One region of the Pseudoalteromonas galatheae genome, then DNA from elsewhere that is predicted to be linked to it. Evidence: predicted binding sites of a transcription regulator. Region 1 holds the regulator's gene; each other region holds the start of a gene.
The links. Region 1 encodes sigma-54, which starts transcription at its own class of promoters, with help from an activator protein. Its sites were predicted from a motif close to GTTGGCACGNNNNTNGNNT; they were not measured.

Region 1 (4,217 bases):
CATCGGCTTGCTTGCAAGTTCTACTCTGGCTATTGCCGCAGAACAAAATGAAGTCATTATTGATGCTGGCCGTCAGCAAGCTCAGCTGCAAAGCAATATCGGTATTTTTGAACAGAATGTTGTAATTATTCATGGCAACAGAAAAATAAATGCTGACCGCCTAGAGGTTCACCGCCGCGCAGAGCTTGGTACAAATAAACAGCTGCTTGTTGCAACTGGCAGCCCTGCCACTTTTAGCGAACGTCAACCTGATGGCAACTTGCTAGAAGCCAAAGCAAATGAAATCCGTTACGACGTAGCTAAAGGAACCCTAGTGATTTCTGGCGATGCGGAAATCAATCAAACAGGGCAAAAAATCAATGCGCAAGTCATCACCTACGACATTGAAAAGCAATTGATCAGCGCTGAGCGCTCAGATCAAGAAGATTCCCGTGTAAGAACCATACTTGTTCCTGTAGATGACAAAAAAGACGCAAAAGATAAAAAAGCGCAGGAAGAAGGTAACAATTAATGAGCGAGCTCAAAGCAACGGGTTTAGCAAAGAGTTATAAAGGTCGTGAAGTCGTCAAGAATGTTGGCTTAAGTGTCCAAGCTGGCAGTATTGTAGGTTTGTTAGGCCCAAATGGCGCAGGTAAAACCACTACTTTTTACATGATAGTAGGATTAGTACCAAGCGATAAAGGTTTTATTCAGATTGATGGCGAAGACATCACTTTACTACCGATGCATAGCCGCGCGCGACTTGGCATTGGCTATCTTCCGCAAGAGTCTTCAATCTTTAGAAAGCTCACGGTCTATCAAAATTTAATGGCGATTTTAGAAACTCGAAAAGACTTAACTAAAGTTGAAAGAGAGGCTGAGCTAAATGAGTTATTAGATGAATTTAATATTCAACATATTCGCGATTCACAGGGTATGGCATTATCGGGAGGCGAAAGAAGACGGGTAGAAATTGCTCGCGCTTTAGCTGCTAATCCCAAGTTTATCCTGTTAGATGAACCTTTTGCTGGTGTTGATCCAATTTCGGTGTTAGATATAAAGACAATCATAGAGCACCTAAAAAACCGCGGTATCGGTGTATTAATCACCGATCACAACGTAAGAGAAACACTAGACGTATGTGAAAAGGCCTACATCGTTTCACATGGTGAGTTAATCGCTGCAGGCACGCCAGAACATGTTTTGGCAGATCAAACCGTAAGAGATGTCTACCTAGGCGAACAATTCAAGCTATAGTTAAGACGTAGTATTAATAACTGTTAAAAAGGATTGTTAGAGATACATGAGGCAATCATTACAGCTGCGCATGGGGCAGCAACTTACAATGACTCCACAACTGCAACAAGCTATTCGCTTGCTGCAGCTTAGTACATTGGATCTGCAACAGGAAATACAAGAAGCATTAGACAGCAATCCATTATTGGAAGTGGAAGAAGGTGATAATACTGACGGCGAAAATGCTGACCAACACGGCCAAGAAAAGAGCAGCACTGAAGATAATCAAAATTCAGGCGATGAAGCATCAGTTAGTGACTATGAGATAGACTCAGATACCGCCATGAGCAAAGACACGGTGAGCGATGATCTCGCCATGGATGTCACTTGGGACGAGTATATGAGCGCAGCTCCAGCCGCCAGCTCAGGTCCACTCCCTGATGACGATAATGTTTATCAAGGGGAAACCTCTGAATCTCTCCATGATTATCTCATGTGGCAACTTGAGTTGACTCCATTTAGTCCAACAGATAGAGCTATTGCGATTGCGATTATTGAAGCGGTCGACCTGTCAGGCATTTTAACACTCTCTTGCGAAGACATTTTAGAGAGCATTAATGACGAAGATAGCGAAGAGCCTATTGAGCTAGATGAAGTCGAAGCCGTACTCAAACGTATTCAGCTTTTTGACCCTGTTGGTATCGCTGCGCGTAGTTTACAAGAATGCTTATGTATTCAGCTAAACCAATTCGCCCCAGATACGCCATGGATTGCCGAAACGAAAATGATCCTGACAGAGCATATTGATTTGCTTGCCAGCCGTGACTATCGAACTTTGGCTAAGAAAACGCGCCTTAAAGAAGCCGATCTCAAAGAGGTGATGACGCTAATTCATAGTCTTAACCCAAAGCCTGCGGCAAGCATTATTCATGAAGAACCTGAGTATGTGATCCCTGATGTATCGGTGAAAAAAGTAAAAGGTCGTTGGGTCGTAGAGCTAAACCCTGATGCTATGCCTAAAATAAGAGTAAACGATCACTACGCTGCGATGTCTAGAACGGCGAAATCCAGTACGGATAGTCAGTTTATTCGCTCTCATTTACAAGAAGCAAAATGGTTTATTAAAAGCTTAGAAAGCCGAAATGATACTTTATTAAAAGTTACCAATTGCATTGTGCAACAACAACAGGCATTCTTTGAACATGGCCCCGAAGCAATGCGCCCTATGGTGCTAAATGATGTTGCTGAAATGGTTGAGATGCATGAGTCCACAATTTCCCGTGTGACAACACAAAAATATATGCATACACCTCGGGGAATATTTGAGCTGAAGTATTTCTTCTCTAGCCATGTAAGTACAGAAAATGGAGGTGAGTGCTCTTCCACAGCAATTAGGGCACTTATCAAAAAGCTGATAGCTGCAGAAAATACCGCGAAGCCATTGAGTGACAGCAAAATTGCAGATATCTTAGCTGAGCAAGGAATTAAGGTAGCGAGACGCACGATTGCAAAATATCGTGAATCCCTAGCCATTCCACCGTCAAATCAGCGTAAAAGTTTGATATAAGACGTAAAACCCAAGAAGGAAAAATGCTTATGCAACTAAATCTAACTGGTCGCCATGTAGAAATTACTGACTCATTAAGAGACTATGTCACCAACAAGTTTGCGAAGCTAGAAAGGCACTTTGATCATATCAATAACGTGCATGTGATCCTAGATGTCGAGAAGCTAGTACAAAAAGCAGAAGCAACATTACACGTAAACGGCGGCGAACTATTTGCATCAACAGAGCATCAAGATATGTATGCCGCAATTGATGGCCTTATCAACAAGCTAGATCGTCAAGTTATTAAACACAAAGAGAAGCTCACTCGACACTAAGATGAAATTAAGTGAATTAGTGAACAAGGACTGCAGTAAAGCTGCGGTCCTTTTTAATAGCAAAAAACGTATTTTAGAATACATCAGCGAACTGGCTCATAGTCAAATTCCAAATACCAGTCAGCATGCTATCTTGGACGCTTTAATGGCGCGAGAGAAATTAGGTAGCACTGGGATTGGTAAAGGCATTGCTATTCCTCATGGACGACTTGAAGGGTTAGATAAAATCCTTGCAATGGTACTTGTCAGTGAGCAAGGGATCCAGTTTGAAGCCATAGATAAGCAGCCGGTCGATATTTTTGTCGCATTCATCGTACCTGAAGGTGATAATCAACAGCACCTGAAGACCTTAGCGGCGATTGCTGATACACTCCAAGACAAGTCTTTTTGCAAAATGCTTAGGCAAGCAAAAAGTGATGATGAGTTATATGCAGTGATCCAAGGTGAATTTGATGAGTGATGAAGAAAAAGGACTCGAGCTTATCATTATCAGTGGCCGATCTGGCTCTGGTAAATCTGTAGCGCTTCGAGTATTGGAAGATTTAGGCTACTATTGTGTAGATAATATTCCAGTCAACTTACTGCCCTCTTTAGTCCGTAGTGTTTCCGACAATTATAATAAAATTGCAGTGAGCATTGATGTTAGAAACTTGCCTAAAGAACAAGACGAGTTTAATGACATTCTTGAGTACTTACCAGGCTTCGCCAAACCTACCCTGTTTTATTTAGACAGTGACGATCAAACCCTGATAAAACGCTTCTCAGAAACACGCCGTTTGCACCCGCTTTCACTGCATAACCTCCCATTAGATGTTGCAATTAAGAAAGAACGAGAATTATTAGATGTATTGATCACTCGCGCCGACTTCCTCATTGATACTACAGGCCTGAGCGTTCATCAACTTGCTGAAGATATTCGCGAAAAAATCTTAGGTAAAAAAGACAAACAACTCATTATTACCTTTGAATCTTTCGGCTTTAAACACGGTATTCCAAAACAAGCGGATTACGTTTTTGATGCGCGCTTTTTACCCAATCCACATTGGGAACCTGAGCTTAAGCCGCTCACGGGCCTAGATCAGCCAGTCAAAGACTATTTGTCGAGTCACAGCATCGTG
Region 2 (4,217 bases), 800 kb from region 1:
TTGTTCAATGGATATTAGCCGAGCTGAAAAGTAGAGGACAGTGAAACATATAGCGAGTAACTTAATATGCCAAAATGAAATCTAAAAAAGGCGCTACCAAGTGATAGCGCCGAAACCAAGCTCTTGTGGAAGAGCTAGGACTGAGTCAAAGGGGAAATAATTGGGGGCTACTATGGAGCCAAAATTACTGCTTAAAACTGATATTCGATAGAGACGGCAGCTACGTCCATATCTGGGTCGATATCGTCTTCAAGTTCATAACGCGTGTATTCTAAACGCATATTAATGTTTTCATTCAGGTGAAACTCAACGCCTGCACCGTAAAGCCAGTCGCCACCTTCAAGGTTAGATGAAACACGGCCTACAGCTGGAATATCCGCGTAGATATCAGCATCCCACTCAAGCCAGCCACCTTTTGCATATACCGAGAAATGCTCATTTAATGGGGCTGAGATACGCGTCGACAAAGAAATACCGTCGATTTCAGCGGAGTTGTCAATGTCACTTGCTTCGTCGAAGTTTTCGTAGGCAAGCTCAAAGCTCCAATATGGATTGATTTTAGTACCCACGTAAGCTTTTAACATAGAAGAGTCATCGTCGAACGAGGTGTCGTTCTCACGATCTTCCCATTGGAAAGAGTATTGGCCGTAGCCGATACCAGTGTAAATTTTATAATCATCTAGTCCAAAATCAGACTCCGCGTGAGCAGCGGTAGATGCAAGACCTAGAGAGGCTAGTAGCGCAGCGGCAATAGTTAATTGTTTCATCTTTACTCCTTAAATCAATATAAGTATGGGAGGGGGAAATTCCCCCTCAGATTAAAATTGGCTTATGATTTTTTGGTTACACGAAGGTTATCTTTCACATCCTTAACGTCATTAGCATTTTTCGCGATTTGAACAGCAAGCTTGCGCTCGGCTTCGCTGCCAACGTGACCGTTTAACGTTACGACTAAACCTTCAACATCAACATCAATGTCAGTGCCATCTACGTCAGTGTCGAACAGGTAACGAGACTTAATTACCGTTGCGATTTTTGCGTCAGTAAATCCGCTGTCGCTCTCATAATTACGCTCTTTTTTGCGCTCATCTGACATTTCTACAATTGTCAGGTCATTTTTCACTTCTTTTACGCCGTCGATACCTAGTACAAGCTCTTCAGCTAACTTTTTATCTACTGAATGTTCGACTTTACCTGTAAGTACAACAACACCATTTTTCACGTCAGTATTAATGTCGAAGCTGTTCAATTCACCGTTGAAAAGCAGCGTAGCTTCTGCTTTACCATCGATCCAAGCATCACTTGCCTCCTTTTCCCAAGAGTTATCAGCGGCGAATGCTGAAGCAGTAGTAAGTGAAGATACAAGTACAGTTGCAATTAATGTCTTTTTCATAATGAAACTCCTTTAATTTCGTAGTCGAATTACTTATTGCAGCTGTTGTGCCAGTTTTTAATTTATTGAAAATTAAGGGGTTTATATTTTTATAGGAAACAGGAAGGAAGAATTTACCGAGAAAATGTGTATATTACTTTGTAATAATTACCTTTTTAATGAACCGCTAATTAATATAGCTAGGAATGATTACTGCATCCTAACTTTGTTTAGTACTTATATAGGAATGTGTGATTATGAACTTAGAAAAGTTTTGGACATTAATTAATGATAAGTTAATCGCTTGGCTTGAATCTGGTGTGCAATTATTGCCCAATATGATCCTAGCCTTAATGGTTATCATATTTTTTACGATTCTAGCTAAAATATCATCTGTTTGGTTTTCTAAAGCGATAAGAAAAGCAATAAAGACCGAACAAGTCGCTTCTCTTATTAGCTCTATATTTAAAGTTTCTATTATTGCTATCGGGATTTTCTTTGCCCTAGATATCGTGAAACTATCAGGCGCCGTGATGTCATTGTTGGCTGGGGCTGGGATCATAGGCCTTGCCATTGGCTTTGCATTCCAAGACATGACAGAGAACCTCATTGCTGGATTTGTGATGGGAGTCAGAAAACCTTTTATGGTCGGTGATATTATAAGAACCAAGGATTGCTTTGGTACGGTAAGCAAAATCAATTTGAGAAATACCTTAGTAGAGAACTTTTACGGCCAACTGTCTTATATTCCCAACAAAATTCTCTTTAAAAATGAACTACAAAATTACACTAAACTTGGCAAGCGAAGAATAGAAGTACCTTTTGGTATCTCCTATGCGGACGACCCAGAGCAAGCTCGAGAGGTGATTGTCGAGGCAATTAATAAGCTTGATTTTGTGGTAAACCAAAAAGAAACGGATGTCTATGCCGAGTCTTTTGGTGATAGTTCTATCAATCTTCTCGTGTGGTTTTGGATAGACTATCCAGCAGATCCCGGCTTTATGGTGGTCAGGCACAAAGCAATTTGCACCATTAATCGTGTGTTAGCTGATAACGATATCTTAATTCCTTTCCCAATTAGAACCCTGGACTTCAATGCAAAGGGAAGCGCGACCTTGAGTGAGCAATTATCACAGGAATAATTTACACCTAGCTTGTAATATTTTCACCTGTCTGTACACGGTCAGATTAAAAAGTCTTAAAAAATAAAGGTTTATATTTTGGCATCTAAACTGCATCAGTAAAGTTGACAGAAGATAATATTTGCAAAACGCACTTATTAAATATTTAAACGAAAGGAGTTATTTATGGCAGATTCAAATTACGATATGGAGCCGGTAAAAGAGCTCATTAAAGTATTAAATGGTGGTGTTGATTTTTACACCGAAGCTAAAAAGAAGCTAGATAATATCGAATTAAACCGAGTATTTGACCAAATGATTGTAGATAAAGCGCAAGCAATTTCGGATCTACAACCATTTGTTCTTATCGACGAAGGTGAAATCGAGACTGATTCAGCGCTTAGCATCGACATTCGAGAGTCATACACCAAGCTGATTGGCATGGTGAGCACAGATAAAGAGCACACCTATATTTCGCAACTAGAAGAAGTGGAAGACAAAGTGTTAAGCAAGCTTGATAAAGCGCTAAGTAAAGACCTTCCACCAAAATGCAAGAGTGTATTACTGCAAATTCAAACCAGAATGCAAGCTTGTCACGATCAAATGAAGCAGTTGCAAGAGCTGACTGCCTAAGGAGGACGTTATGTTAAGTTGGGCTGTAATGTTTTTATTCCTAGCACTTGTCGCAGCTGTGCTAGGTTTCACAGGAATCGCAGGCGCTGCGGCTGGAATGGCGAAAATTCTATTCTTTGTGTTTATCGCCTTTATGATTATTTCATTTATTTTTGGCAAAGCACGAGCTCCCAGGTAAAAGGGATTTAACGCAAAAAACGGTTTAGGAGATAGATTATGATGAATTCAGCAATTACATTAGCAAAAGCATTTGGTTTTGTTTCAATTTTAGCACTATTTGGTTGTAGTGAAGGTCCAGCGGAAGATGCCGGCGAACGCTTCGATGAAACAGTTCAAGAAGTCGAAAATAGCGTAGAAGACGCTTGTGAAGACGTAAAAGAGAACCTGAACGCTGAAAACGAAGAGTGCTAAGTGAGTATAGTTTCGACGTGGAATAAAAGAGGAGAAGCCCCAAAGCTTCTCCTCTTTTTTTATAATAGATATAAAAATCAAACTTATACAACCAGAAGATACATCGAAGAAGTGTGATGTACGTCAAAAACGAGCCGCTTTATTTACATTTATCATTGTAATATACGAACTTTGAGTAATACTTTATTTCTATGTTCACTTAATAAAAATCAGACTATGCTAAATAGGGTTTCAGTTAAAAGCAGATTGTTGTCGCTTTCGGGCATACCTGCTGTGTTTTTTATTCTTGCTACCATCTTCACCATCGGAACATTATCCAACCTTATCAGCTACATTGACCATATCTATGACGACAGAGTTGTACCACTTAGGCAAATAAAAGTGGTGTCAGATAACTATGCGGTGGTTATTGTTGATACTTTTCATAAGTTACGAGGTCATCAACTCTCAAATAGCGCTGCATTAAAGCAAATCGACGAAGCGAAGAAGGTTGCGGAAAAAGAATGGCGACAATATTTATCGACCGATTTGACAAATGAAGAACGAGAGCTTGTCAAAGAGGTTGAGGCTGCAGAACTGACCGTTAAACAGTTGTTGGCTGATTACACCAGCAGAGTAAATGCCAATACATTTGAAGAAATTCCCTACGATAAATTTGTGCATGACCTTTACGCCGTATT
Region 3 (4,217 bases), 2.7 Mb from region 1:
TTTCCAAAATGCCGCAGTAGGAATATCTAGGTTGTTTTGAGCCACAAAACGTTCGCTTAAACCACTATATTTAGCGACGGCCTGTGTCACACTTTGCTTTTCTTGGGTGCTGATAAATGCGCCTTTGGCGAGTGCGGGAAGATATTTTTCAATCGTATATTGTTCAACCTCAGCCAGTACTTCCAGTAAATCTTTATTTTGCAATTCAGAAGACAACGCTTTGTGGTACCAAGCGGCAGCAGCGTAATATGGCAAACGATTTGCTACTTTAACAGGACCTTCTCGCTTAATGCCGATCTCCGTCGGAGATACCAACACCACGCCATTGAGATAAAGCCACTGATTGTTTTGCATCGCGTGCGCAAGGCCTGACACTCGAGTCGTGCCGTAGCTCTCACCAATCAGGTACTTAGGGGAAAGCATACGCTCATTGCGGTGAATAAATGTATTGAGCCATTCGGCTAAGTACTTAACGTCAGCATTGACGCCAAAAAACATCTTTGTTTGTTCGGCTTTAGTCGGATATTTACCTTCAGCATTTTTTAGTACGCGAGAATAACCTGTGTTGACTGGGTTTACATAAACAATATCGGCAACATCTAGCACTGAATATGGGTTGTCTTTCAGGCCGTAAGGCTGCAATGGGTACCCTTCGTCATCAATTTTTAATACTCTTGGGCCAGTATAGGCAATGTGCATCCACACGGAAGCAGAGCCAGGACCACCGTTAAATGATATCAATAGCGGTCGCTTGCTCATATCTTTGATTTTTGTGCGCTTATAGTACGTGTAATGCAGCGTTGCAACTGCATCGCCGTTTTCGTTCCACACCGGCTGCGTGCCCGTTGTCGCGGTATAGTTAATACGTTCGCCTTTTATTTCGGCTCTATGCTCAGTTGTTATTTTATGATCTATCTCAATGGCGCGGTTGTGCTCTTCAGCTATGCTTGGCCTCGAGAGTAGAGCACAGCTCACTATCAATAGGGGCAGTAGTTTTTTCATTGCTTCCTCGGTAATGCAATAAGTGTGTCTGCATTAAAGAAGTATTTCACCCGAAATTCAAAGTCATTGAGACAAACTGAACAAAAAAAACGGCAAGTTTGAAAAAATAGACTGTTGTAACCTCACATATCGAAAAGTAACGAATTTGAGCCGATTTGGTTTTTTTTGGTTCAAGATTCGCGTATATTTGGTACTTAATTATGTAGTAATAAAGTATTTAGCCCCGTTAAATTCTTGTTTCACTGCGCTTCTCGTTGTACTTAAGAGATTTCATTCCATGCAAAGAATTTTAATTGTTGAAGACAGTAAAGTCGTACAACAGGTATTGCGACATCTTGCTGCCCAGCATCTTGATGTTGAAATAGATTTTGCTTGGTCCCTCAAGGAAAGTAAGGCCTTTTTAGCACAGCACCAATATACATTGGCGCTGGTTGATTTAACGCTGCCCGATGCGATGGACGCAGAGGTCGTGCAGCTTACGCTCAGTCATAAAATCCCCACCGTGGTGCTGACTTCAAAAATAGATGAATATAGCCGCCAGCAAATGCTTGAAATGGGTGTGGTGGACTATGTGATTAAAGACAACCGCGATTCATATCTATATGCGGTTAAGTTAGCATCTAGATTGTTGAGAAACCAAGGTTGCAAGGCGTTGATAGCCGATGATTCTGTGATTAGTCGAGCGGTAATGAAGCAAATGCTTGAAAAGCAATTATTTACGGTGCTTGAGGCAGAAGATGGTGAACAGGCACTGGAGATGTTGCTATCTGACCATGAAATTAAACTGCTACTGACTGACTTTGCAATGCCGACGATGGATGGTTTTGAGCTGGTGAAATCCGTTCGCAATAGTCGTGGGCGAGATGAGTTGGCCATCATCGGTTTGTCTGGCGCGGGAAGCCATGGCTTGTCAGCAAAGTTTATCAAATACGGCGCCAATGACTTTTTGGCAAAGCCGTTTATGAGTGAAGAGTTTCATTGCCGTATCATGCAGACGATGGAACAGCTTAATTTGATTGCAGAAATCAAAGAATATGCCCATCGAGACTATTTAACAGGGCTTTATAATCGCCGCTATTTCTGTCAGCAAGCGGAGCGTTTAATCAAAAACAAGCCGGGTCAGCATATATTGGCATTGTTAGACCTCGATCACTTTAAATCTATTAATGATCAATATGGCCATGAAAGCGGTGATGATGTACTTAAACAGGTCGCTGATTTACTGCGTAGTGCATTTGGTCATTATATTGTCGCACGTATTGGTGGCGAAGAGTTTGCGTTACTCATTCCAAGCTCCGATATGAAGGTGGCGCAGCAAATGTTGGAAGATTTCCGGGAACGTCTTGCTCAGCAGGCATTTAATATCCCAGCAGGTAAGTATTATTGCACCATCAGTATTGGCCTCGCCGCTTGCCAATCAAAGAGTTTAAGCGAAGTGATGCGCAAGGCAGATAAGGCCCTTTATAAAGCGAAAGACAAACAGCGCAATTGCGTTATTGCGCATTAGTTTTTCGTTATTTGTGTGCTTATGCACCAACTCAGTTCAGTCTTAATATCAATGCACCTAGATGGTGCATTTTTTATGCGTAAAATTCCATCTCCCACTTTAATTCATTGTTAATTAAGGAATAAAAAATTTGGCACAAAGGTTGGATTACTGCATACAACAGGATCAACTGTCCTAAGGGGACTCAGCATGAAAATGATAAGTGCAATAATAAAACCATTTAAGCTTGATGAGGTACGTGAAGCGTTAGCCGATCTGGGGATTGAAGGCATGACGGTTGTTGACGTTAAAGGGTTCGGACGTCAGCGCGGCCATACCGAACTGTATCGCGGTGCAGAATATCAAGTCGATTTCATTCCAAAAATAAAAATAGAAATTGCGACGTTAAGCGAAAACGCTGAGCGCGTTGTGGAAACGGTTACAAAGGCTGCATTCACTGGAAAAATTGGTGACGGAAAAATCTTTGTTTACGACTTAGACCAAGTTGTTCGGATCCGTACCGGCGAACTTGATGAAGAAGCCATTTAAGGGGAGCTAAGCGATGGAAAATACAATAATAGAACTACAATTTTCATTAAATACTTTTTACTTTCTGATCTCTGGCGTCTTAGTTATGTGGATGGCAGCCGGATTCGCTATGCTTGAAGCGGGATTAGTACGCTCAAAAAATACCACTGAAATCCTCACCAAGAACGTCGCGCTGTACGCTATTGCTTGTACTATGTATCTGCTTATTGGTTACAACATCATGTATGTTGATAATGCCGAAGGTGGGGTTTTACCAAGTCTTGGCACGCTCATTGGCAGTGCTGCTGACGACGCCGACCATGCGCTGCAATCTGACTTTTTCTTCCAAGTGGTATTTGTTGCAACGGCTATGTCAATTGTCTCGGGCGCTGTTGCCGAGCGTATGAAATTGTGGGCGTTTTTAGCATTTTGTGTGGTGTTAACTGGCTTTATCTACCCGCTAGAAGGTTATTGGACATGGGGCGGTGGTTTCTTATCTGAGCTTGGCTTTGTTGATTTTGCGGGTTCTGCCATTGTACATGGTGCTGGCGCTGCAGCTGCACTTGCGGGTGTCCTGTTACTTGGTGCACGTAAGGGCAAGTATGGAAAAAACGGTGAGATCTATCCAATTCCTGGTTCCAACATGCCCCTGGCGACACTTGGCACCTTTATTTTGTGGATGGGATGGTTTGGCTTTAACGGTGGTTCTCAACTGTTCCTTGCTGATAAAGAAAATGCCATTGCTGTCAGCCAAATCATGTTAAATACCAATGCGGCGGCGGCGGCAGGTGCGGTTGCTGCACTGTTGGTGTGTAAATTAATGTGGGGCAAGGCAGATTTAACTATGGTGCTAAATGGTGCACTAGCAGGTCTGGTGACCATTACCGCTGAGCCTGCCTCTCCAACACCTGTATTAGCACTGATCCTTGGGGCGCTAGGTGGTGCATTGGTAGTGTTTAGTATCGTTGCGCTAGACAAAGCAAAAATTGATGATCCTGTCGGTGCTATTTCTGTTCACGGTATATGTGGTGCGCTAGGTGTGATGATGGTGCCATTTTCAAACTCAGACGCCACTTTCCAAGGTCAGGCTGTGGGACTTATTACCATTTTAGGTTTTGTTTTCATTGCTTCTTATATTGTCTGGAGTGTATTGAAAGCGAGCATGGGGATCCGCGTTGGCGAAGAAGAAGAGCTAAGTGGT
Region 4 (4,217 bases), 2.3 Mb from region 1:
CTGCTGACTCAACAGCTCTCTTTCCAAGATCCGAGTAAACCTGCAGACAATGATCAAATGATCGCGCAGATGACAAGTTTTACCATGGCTGAGGGGATCTCAAAGTTAAATGAAAACTTTGACTCGTTGGCTGCATCAATGACTTCTAATTCGGCGCTTCAGGCATCGACACTGATTGGTAAAAAAGCATTACTCGAATCGACGACGTTGGAACATGGCGACGATGCACTTACAAAAGGTTCTGTGATTGTACAGGAGCCAGTTCAGAATTTATCAGTGGGTATCTATGATGAATCTGGAGCGCTCGTAAATACGCTTGAATTTGGCGAACAAAGTGTTGGCGCTGTGCGTTTCGATTGGGATGGTAAAAACAAAGACGGTGAGATGATGCCTCCAGGTGAATACACCATAAAAGCGGAGGGCATGATTGAAGGTGAATATCAAACTTTACCGTCGGCCACATTTAGAAATATAGACAGTGTTAATGTTAATGGTGCTAATGGCATCGTCATTAATACCAAAGAAGGCGCGGTGCGCTTAACTGATATTGCTGAAATAGCATAGTAGTTTTAAAGAATTAACCTTAAGAACTTAGAGGTGAGAGTATGAGTTTCAATATAGCACTGACAGGTATTGCCGCCGCGCAAAAAGACTTGGACGTAACAGCAAACAACATTGCTAACGTAAACACGACTGGTTTTAAAGAGTCTCGCGCAGAATTTGCTGACGTTTACGCGTCTTCGGTTTTTAGCTCAGGCAAAACGAAAAATGGTGATGGTGTACAAACTACGATGGTTGCACAGCAGTTCCACCAAGGGTCACTAAAGTTTACGCAAAACTCGCTAGACTTGGCGATTGAGGGCGAAGGCTATTTTGCCATGTCAAACTCTCTGCAATCACAGGATTTTACGTATTCTCGAGCTGGTGCATTTAAATTAAATAAAGACAACTTTATCGTGAATGCAAAAGGTGACTACTTGCAAGGCTTCCCTGTTGATCCATCAACCGGTGATACAACGTCTTTGAGTTTGAGCACAACATCGCCCGTTCAAATTCCAGATGCATCAGGTTCTCCTCGAGCAACATCGCAAATCTATACTTCGTTTAACTTAGATGCGACGGCGCAACCACCTACGATTGCTTTTGATCCTGAGCAACGGGCCTCATATAATTCAAGAACGGCAATTACGGTATATGACTCGTTGGGTGAATCACATACATTACAGTTATTCTTCAGAAAAACGGCGGATAATGAATGGTCAACTTACGCAACAATGGACGATAAGCCATTTAACCACAATGCGCAGCAAATTGACCCGACAGCTACACCACCTGTGCCATACACACCAGTAAGCGTATTTCGTTTTGACGCAAGTGGTATTCCTTCACAAACAGCGGATGATCCATCAGCTTCACCACTGACATTTAGTAACAATACTGGCTCGACATTTAACCCCTTAAGTCTTGCTGGACCTCAAGATGCAGTTGACCCAACTATCGGTATGTCAAACTTGCTTGATAACGGTGCAACTTTTCCAAATGACATTGTTGTTAACTGGCGTGATGAAGCAAATACTGCTCAAAAACTACCAACGCAATACTCATCTGGTCGATTTGAAGTAAAAGCATTGGAGCAAGACGGTGCGACCGTTGGCCGTTTAGCTGGTATTGATATTGGTACTGATGGTAAAGTAGTGGCTTCATATACTAACGGCGACTCAACGTTCTTAGGGCAAGTAGCGCTAGTACGCTTCCCGAATTCTCAAGGCCTTCAGGCGATTGGCAATACTGAGTGGAAGAAGAGCCTATCTTCTGGTGAACCTCTTGCGGGTGAGCCAAACACAGGTACGCTTGGTGGTATTAGTTCATCGGCCCTAGAGCAATCGAACGTTAACCTGACTAACGAGTTAGTAGACCTTATCAGTGCTCAACGTAACTTCCAAGCGAACTCTCGGGCGCTTGAGGTTAACTCTACATTACAACAAAATATATTACAGATCCGATAATATATTATGCCCTCCAAAGGCTGCTCCAAAGGCAGCCTTTTTTATGTCCGTCAAAAACATCTCCTCACTTTGGCACTGTGCTTGCATTAACTAAGTTAAGTTTGAATTTTATAGGTCATCGTCATGGATAAAATGGTGTATATCGCAATGTCAGGCGCTAAGCAGAGCTTACGCGGTGTGGCACTTAAAGCGAATAACCTTGCTAATGCCAACACGACTGGCTTCAAAGCTGATTTTGCACAAGCGCGCTCAATGCAGGCGTTTGGCGAAGGGCTACCTACTCGAGTTTTCGCGATGCAAGAGCGCCCTGGTACTAATATGACTGGCGGTGCAATTGTTGAAACTGGCCGAGAGCTTGATATTGCGGTAGATGACAAGTCGTGGATCAGTGTTGTTGATGCGTCGGGTGAAGAAGCTTACACCAAAGTCGGCACACTCAACATTCGTAATGATGGTGCGTTAGTCACCGCTCACGGGCGTCAACTTATTGGCGAAGGTGGGCCCATCGTCTTGCCTATCCCTGTTGATAAGGTGGTTTTTAGTGACGATGGCTCTATTCAAGTGCGTCCACAAGGCGCTCCTGCTAACTTTCTGGAAGTGGTTGATAGGCTGAAAATTATTGAAGCGGATAATAGCAAGCTACAAAAAGGTAATGACGGCCTTTATAGACCAAAAGAAGATAAGCTAGAAGATGGGATTTGTGGCTTTTGTGAAATATCTCCAACCGCAAAAGTGATGAGCGGCTTCTTAGAGATGTCTAACGTCAATCCTGTTCATGAGATGGTCGATATGATCAACCATCAAAGACAATTTGAAATGCAAATTAAGCTGATGAAAACAGCTGAAGAAATAGATGAGCGACACACTTCGCTCCTACGCATAGTTTAAGAGTGAGGTAGAGATTATGAATCCGGCATTGTGGATAAGTAAAACAGGCTTAGATGCTCAGCAAACTGATATTTCAGTTATTTCTAACAACTTGGCTAACGCCAGTACCGTTGGTTACAAAAAGAGTCGGGCGATATTCGAAGACTTACTATATCAAAACATCAATCAACCCGGAGGTCGCAGCTCTCAAGATACAGAGTTACCGTCTGGTTTGATGCTTGGTGCAGGTGCCAAAGTGGTCGCCAACCAAAAGAACTTTTCTCAAGGCAATATGTTAAGTACCGAAAATTCTTTGGATTGGATGATCCAAGGTCCGGGCTTTTTTGAGATTCAGATGCCAGATGGCACAACCGCATATTCAAGAAATGGTCAGTTCACGACGGACGAAGAAGGGCGGATAGTTACTTCAGGCGCGGGTTTTCCTGTGTTACCTGAGATGAACGTACCCGACGATGCACAGTCAATTACTATTTCTCAAGATGGTGAAGTATCGGTGCGAGTTGCTGGACAAGCTGAAAACGTTGTTATCGGACAATTGACAATTAGTGACTTTATTAATCCATCAGGTCTTGAACCGATTGGGCAAAACTTGTACACGGAAACCGCGGTAAGTGGTGCTCCGGTGCAAGGTAACCCAAGTGTTGAAGGGTTAGGTAAGATTGTGCAAGGCGCACTTGAAACGTCAAACGTTAATGTGACGGAAGAGCTTGTAAATCTAATCGAAACACAACGCGTGTATGAAATGAACTCAAAAGTGATTTCAACGGTAGATCAGATGCTGAGCTACATTAATCAACAGCTGTAATTGGGTAGGGGGTATTATGCGTGCATTATATTTAGCCATCGTAACGGTCGCTGCATTATCTGGATGTAGTACAACACAAAATAAAAATGTGGTGCGTGACGATCCGTATTATGCACCTATCTATCCCGAGGATAACCAAGCCCAAATGGTGGCAACAGGGTCATTGTTTAATACGCAGTTTTCCAACGATCTCTATGCTGACAAAAAAGCGTTAAGAGTCGGTGATATTATTACCATCGTACTCAGAGAAACGACTCAGGCAACCAAAGCTGCAAATTCTGAGCTGGATAAATCCAGTGATTCGAGCCTAGACCCTGTGATTGGCCTAGGTGGCAACGCCATTAATATCGGAAAAGAAGCAATACAGTTTGGTGCTAAATCCAGCTCTTCTTTTTCTGGTGACTCGAAGTCTAATCAGTCCAACAGCTTATTTGGTAATATTTCAGTTAATGTCACCCGAGTATTGCCTAACGGTAATTTAGTGATCCGCGGCGAAAAGTGGTTAACCCTTAATACCG

Region 2: CWC29_RS11105 (PA2169 family four-helix-bundle protein) is a predicted target of sigma-54. The motif match lies at 2,592-2,610, and genes of this name have one in related genera.
Region 3: CWC29_RS02835 (P-II family nitrogen regulator) is a predicted target of sigma-54. The motif match lies at 2,639-2,657, and genes of this name have one in related genera.
Region 4: CWC29_RS04590 (flagellar basal body rod protein FlgF) is a predicted target of sigma-54. The motif match lies at 2,075-2,093, and genes of this name have one in related genera.

What each region holds. Positions count from the first base shown of each region.
Region 1 is NZ_PNCO02000001.1:3,311,866-3,316,082, forward strand. Features, by position in the region: gene lptA (lipopolysaccharide transport periplasmic protein LptA) at 1-511, shown strand, start outside; gene lptB (LPS export ABC transporter ATP-binding protein) at 511-1,236, shown strand; gene CWC29_RS14730 (RNA polymerase factor sigma-54) at 1,283-2,782, shown strand; gene hpf (ribosome hibernation promoting factor) at 2,812-3,099, shown strand; gene ptsN (PTS IIA-like nitrogen regulatory protein PtsN) at 3,101-3,559, shown strand; gene rapZ (RNase adapter RapZ) at 3,552-4,217, shown strand, end outside.
Region 2 is NZ_PNCO02000001.1:2,516,395-2,520,611, reverse strand. Features, by position in the region: gene CWC29_RS11120 (outer membrane beta-barrel protein) at 192-767, opposite strand; gene CWC29_RS11115 (BON domain-containing protein) at 830-1,393, opposite strand; gene CWC29_RS11110 (mechanosensitive ion channel family protein) at 1,630-2,514, shown strand; gene CWC29_RS11105 (PA2169 family four-helix-bundle protein) at 2,680-3,126, shown strand; gene CWC29_RS11100 (DUF1328 domain-containing protein) at 3,137-3,304, shown strand; gene CWC29_RS11095 (hypothetical protein) at 3,343-3,537, shown strand; gene CWC29_RS11090 (methyl-accepting chemotaxis protein) at 3,754-4,217, shown strand, end outside.
Region 3 is NZ_PNCO02000001.1:658,185-662,401, forward strand. Features, by position in the region: gene CWC29_RS02825 (S10 family peptidase) at 1-1,002, opposite strand, end outside; gene CWC29_RS02830 (GGDEF domain-containing response regulator) at 1,280-2,509, shown strand; gene CWC29_RS02835 (P-II family nitrogen regulator) at 2,699-3,037, shown strand; gene CWC29_RS02840 (ammonium transporter) at 3,051-4,217, shown strand, end outside.
Region 4 is NZ_PNCO02000001.1:1,051,081-1,055,297, forward strand. Features, by position in the region: gene CWC29_RS04580 (flagellar hook assembly protein FlgD) at 1-564, shown strand, start outside; gene flgE (flagellar hook protein FlgE) at 606-2,006, shown strand; gene CWC29_RS04590 (flagellar basal body rod protein FlgF) at 2,130-2,894, shown strand; gene flgG (flagellar basal-body rod protein FlgG) at 2,911-3,699, shown strand; gene flgH (flagellar basal body L-ring protein FlgH) at 3,716-4,217, shown strand, end outside.